One region of the Paenibacillus crassostreae genome, then DNA from elsewhere that is predicted to be linked to it. Evidence: riboswitches for the same ligand, from Rfam matches in the RefSeq annotation. Region 1 holds a riboswitch; the other holds the start of a gene.
What was found. A riboswitch is a leader RNA that binds a small molecule or an ion and turns the genes downstream of it on or off. The one in region 1 is predicted to bind cobalamin.
Positions count from the first base shown of each region.

Region 2: it holds a riboswitch for cobalamin, as region 1 does, so the genes downstream of both, LPB68_RS09665 (anaerobic ribonucleoside triphosphate reductase) here and LPB68_RS07830 (ABC transporter substrate-binding protein) in region 1, are expected to answer to the same signal.

Region 1 is NZ_CP017770.1:1,637,241-1,639,451, reverse strand. Features, by position in the region: gene cbiB (adenosylcobinamide-phosphate synthase CbiB) at 1-135, shown strand, start outside; gene LPB68_RS07835 (histidine phosphatase family protein) at 126-725, shown strand; cobalamin riboswitch at 842-1,075, shown strand; gene LPB68_RS07830 (ABC transporter substrate-binding protein) at 1,313-2,211, shown strand, end outside.
Region 2 is NZ_CP017770.1:2,057,993-2,060,203, reverse strand. Features, by position in the region: gene LPB68_RS09665 (anaerobic ribonucleoside triphosphate reductase) at 1-1,082, opposite strand, end outside; cobalamin riboswitch at 1,129-1,389, opposite strand; gene LPB68_RS09660 (MTH1187 family thiamine-binding protein) at 1,733-2,035, shown strand.

The DNA.
Region 1 (2,211 bases):
ATGGGCGAGGGGTCACGACCCATGGGGAAAGAGGATATTATAGCGACAGTTAGGTTGATGCTACTATCGTCGCTACTATTTCTATTGCTAAGCGTACTTGTGATAGTTGTATTTGGAGGAACACTATGGAGATAGAATTAGTATTGATCCGCCATGGCAGAACGCAGTGGAATGTGGATAAGCGATATTTAGGACACACAGATATAGGGATCCTAGATAGACCAAGTGCCGAACTTTCATCTTTAAAGAGACAACTTGAAGACAGGATGTTTCAAAGTATATTCTGCAGTGACTTGAAGAGGTGTCAAGAAACATTAGAGTACATTTATCCTACTTCACAAGAACAAATTATTTTAGATACCCGTCTACGAGAAATGGATTTTGGAGATTGGGAAGGTCAGACCTACGAGCAATTACGACTTGTAGACGATTACTGTAATTGGTTAGATGACCCTCAGAGTATAACACCACCCAATGGAGAATCGTGGCTAGAATTCAAAGAGAGAATTGAGAACTTTATGGAAACCCTGACAAGCATCCTGAAGGATGAAGAACATGTGAATTCTAGTTCAGCAATATTGATTGTTACACATGGTGGGGTTATCAGGCAATTACTAGCTATGACAGTTTTGGGTTCAACATTCTGGGATTTCGCTGCAGATCCAGGAACTTTAATATCATTAAAGCTAACCTTGCAAGATGACAAATGGGTAGGAAACTTATGATTTACTAAAGAGGTAAGCCAATAATTGGATTGTAACTACTTTGTTTTTGCCCTATAATTTCAAATAGAGAAGCAAGACTTGTTTATAAATGAATATAATAAACTTGTAAGGTCTAGGGAATTAGAAGCTAAGAAGGTTGCTTTTAATCCTAGTTAAAAGGGAAGCCGGTGTAAATCCGGCACGGTCCCGCCACTGTAAATCAGGGATGTTCTCAAGAATCAATTTCATAATCTGCATAGGCGATTATGAAATTGATTCAATATACCACTGTTCTGCTTCATGTAGGATGGGAAGGTGAGAATGTCAGCTAACCTGTGAGTCAGGAGACCTGCCTTATGAGAAGTACGATGGTCCTTCGAGGAAAGGATTACGTTTGGCTTTTTGGAAGTACCTAAGAGTTGTTTCGGTACACAGCCTGCGGAGAGATGATGGTAAGCCACATGATGTCCGCACTAACGTAATCCCTGATGCTTTCTTGAATAAAGAGGATCAGGGTTTTTGCTATGCATAGACTTTCGTGAACAAAATTCATTGGAATTACAAGGAAGGCAACTCTCACATGATATGAAAAGGAGAGAGAAATAATAATGAAATTATTGAAGAAGAATTGGATTACCGGGGCGTTAGCGCTCATGCTCACAATATCGCTAACGGCATGTGGAAATAATGAACAAGCAGAGAAGGTTACTGAACAAACACCAACAGAGGTAGCTCCAACAGAACAGACGAAGCCTACCGAAGAGCAAGCAAGTGATTTGAGTACGGTCTATCCCTTAACAGTAGTGGATGCTACAGGCGAATCTATTACATTTACAGAAGCTCCGAAGCAGATTGTATCCCTCTCACCGGCAGAGACCGAAGCACTATTTGCTCTGGGATTAGACGAGCAGGTTGTAGGTGTATCTGATTTTGATGATTATCCAGAAGCGGTGACGAGTAAAGCTAGAATGGGTGGTGTTTATAGTCCAAATGAGGAAGCTATTATAGTAGCAGAACCTGACCTAGTAGTTACAGGAATCTCTATGAGTGTGGAAGCTACAGAGAAGTTACGTGAACTTGGCATAACGATTATCAAGACTGATCCGAAATCTGTAGATGATGTCATTGCTAATATTGAATTGTTGGGACAGATTACAGATCAGCAAGCAGAAGCTATAACCGTTGTAGATAAAATGAAACAAGAGCGCGCGGAAGTGACAGAAGCGGTTAAATCACTTACGCCTGAACAGAAAAAGAAAGTATATATCGAATTTTCTCTAGGTTGGACAGTAGGTAGTGGTGAATTTCTGAATGAGTTAATCACACTAGCTGGTGGGGTTAACGTTGCCGCGGATACAGTGGGATGGAATGAAATTAGTGAAGAGAAAATCATTAATGATAACCCTGATGTGATTCTTTACAATATGAATGTTAAGGATGAGACTACACAAGAAACATTAGATCAGATCATTAAAGCTCGCAGTGGTTGGGATCAAATTACGGCTAT
Region 2 (2,211 bases), 420 kb from region 1:
AACTTCACGAGATTAATGGTATTGAAGGATAAATTACCTTTGCCGGACAAGCGGTTACGACCATGTCGGTCAGCAAGCACACGAGTACGGCAACCCATAGTAGCAAATTCGGTATTGGGATCGGTTGGATCATAATACTGTAAATTGAAAGGAGCATCTAGGTTAGCAAAATTAGGATACAAGCGTTTGGTTGAGCATTCTACGGCCTTCAAGAATAGATCATAGTTCGGGTCTTCTGGTGATTGATTGACGCCACGCTTACATTTGAATATCTGAATGGGGAATACAGGTGTTTCGCCACTTCCCAGTCCGTTCATTGTTGCACTGAGTAGGCTATCAATAATCATTTGGCCCTCAAGCGAGGTGCAGGTACCGTAGTTAATACTGGTGAATGGGATCTGACCTCCAGCCCGACTAGACATCGTATTCAAATTATGTATTAAGCTCTCCGCAGCCTGAAGGCATTCTATCTTAGTCTCCTGTACTGCAAAAGAATATGAACGTGGATGAGAGTTGCATAATGTCAAACTGCCAAGTGTGATGTTATGCTCTTCGAGCGGAAGATTCTCATCAAAGTAGAGTACACCTTTATGAAAATGCTTCGCAAATGACTTAGCGATATATGGAGCTAGATCATGATCTAACTTACTTCCGGAGACTCCGCCATATTGAGAATTCTGTTGACATTGGAATATGATCGCCACGAGAGCCATAGCAGTAGATATAGACTGTGGAGTGCGAACACTACCACTACCCGTACTGAAGCCTCGTGCCAGAAGTTTATCGAATGGGATGAAGATACAGTTCGTGCTACCTACCGCGTATTGATCAAGGTCGTGAACATATAAATCATTATGATCTACGGCAGTCATGAGCTTTTCGGGGACTATGTAATATCTTGCGTACCATTTAGCATATTCACTGCCGAATTTACCTATTTTACCTGAAAAGCTTTCTCCATTCAGATTGGCGTTCTCGCGGAGCATTTCTACATTGAGGCTCTCTGTGATATCATGTCCGAGACCCGATACTTCACGCAACATTTGCTCTTCTTCTTCAGAGACACCACTTCTTGTTTCCATAAGTACCATGAATAAATTCCAACCTTCCTATATCCTCGTAGGATTTGTTATATTGGTCCAACAGGCAGGTCTCCTGACTCTCCAAGTTAACGGCTTCGTTATCTATATGTAGATGATGTCCGTTTATTTAGGCACTAGCGCCTTCCCATAAGTAGTGCTTACAGTGGCATAAGCTTGAGCCTACTTCTCTGCATGATGCAGGTTGATTCTTGGATTACAGTGGCGGGACCGTGATGGATTTGCACCATACTTCCCTTTTAAGACTCGAACTATTACTAGCCGGATCACCTGAATTCACTATATTTAGTATTTCTATATAAATCTAACTCAATATATTGTGTTTGTAAATAAACTAGAATGAAAGAATTCCATGAAAATGAATGAAAAACCTCCGAGACCTACTACAGCTTAGAATAAAAAAAGTAATGAAAATTGTGTGTCTTTATTTTGCGAAATAATTATGAATTCGCTACAATGAATCAGAAACGTAGTAAAATCACAAAACTAAGTTTATGCTTCCGAAGTAGTTTTGGAGAAGCTCAATCAAGAAGTAATTTCATTATCAAAACTTAAGAATATGCTTTCGAAGTAGTTTTGAAGAAGCTGATTCAAGAAGTAATTTCATTATCAAAACTTTTAGGAGGTGTCATATGGCTATTGCAGAAGTAACCGTCATTCCGATCGGAACGCAGACGACAAGTCTAAGTGCTTACGTAGCAGATATGCAACGAGTTCTGAAAGAACAAGAAGGCATAACATATCAGTTAACATCGATGAGTACCATTATAGAAGGTCCCCTTGGTATGGTGTGGAAAGCTATTGCTGCTTTGCATGAATCTCCATTTAGTTCAGGAGCAGAACGAGTATCGACTTCTGTTAAACTAGATGATCGTCGGGATAAGTTGTCATCCAGTGCACAGAAGATACAGTCTGTTCAAGATCGATTAAAGTAATCCCAATCTACCAGGTAATGCGTAGGTCGGGGGTTCAATTTCTTTCATCAGCATCTTTCGTTAGTTTTTCCCGTACTATCAACGTTTGTCACTCGTTGAATGTAGCGGATAGGCTAACGTAATTCCTACACTTTCCTAGCACTAAATTATATGAACGTCAGCGTATAATCTCGGTA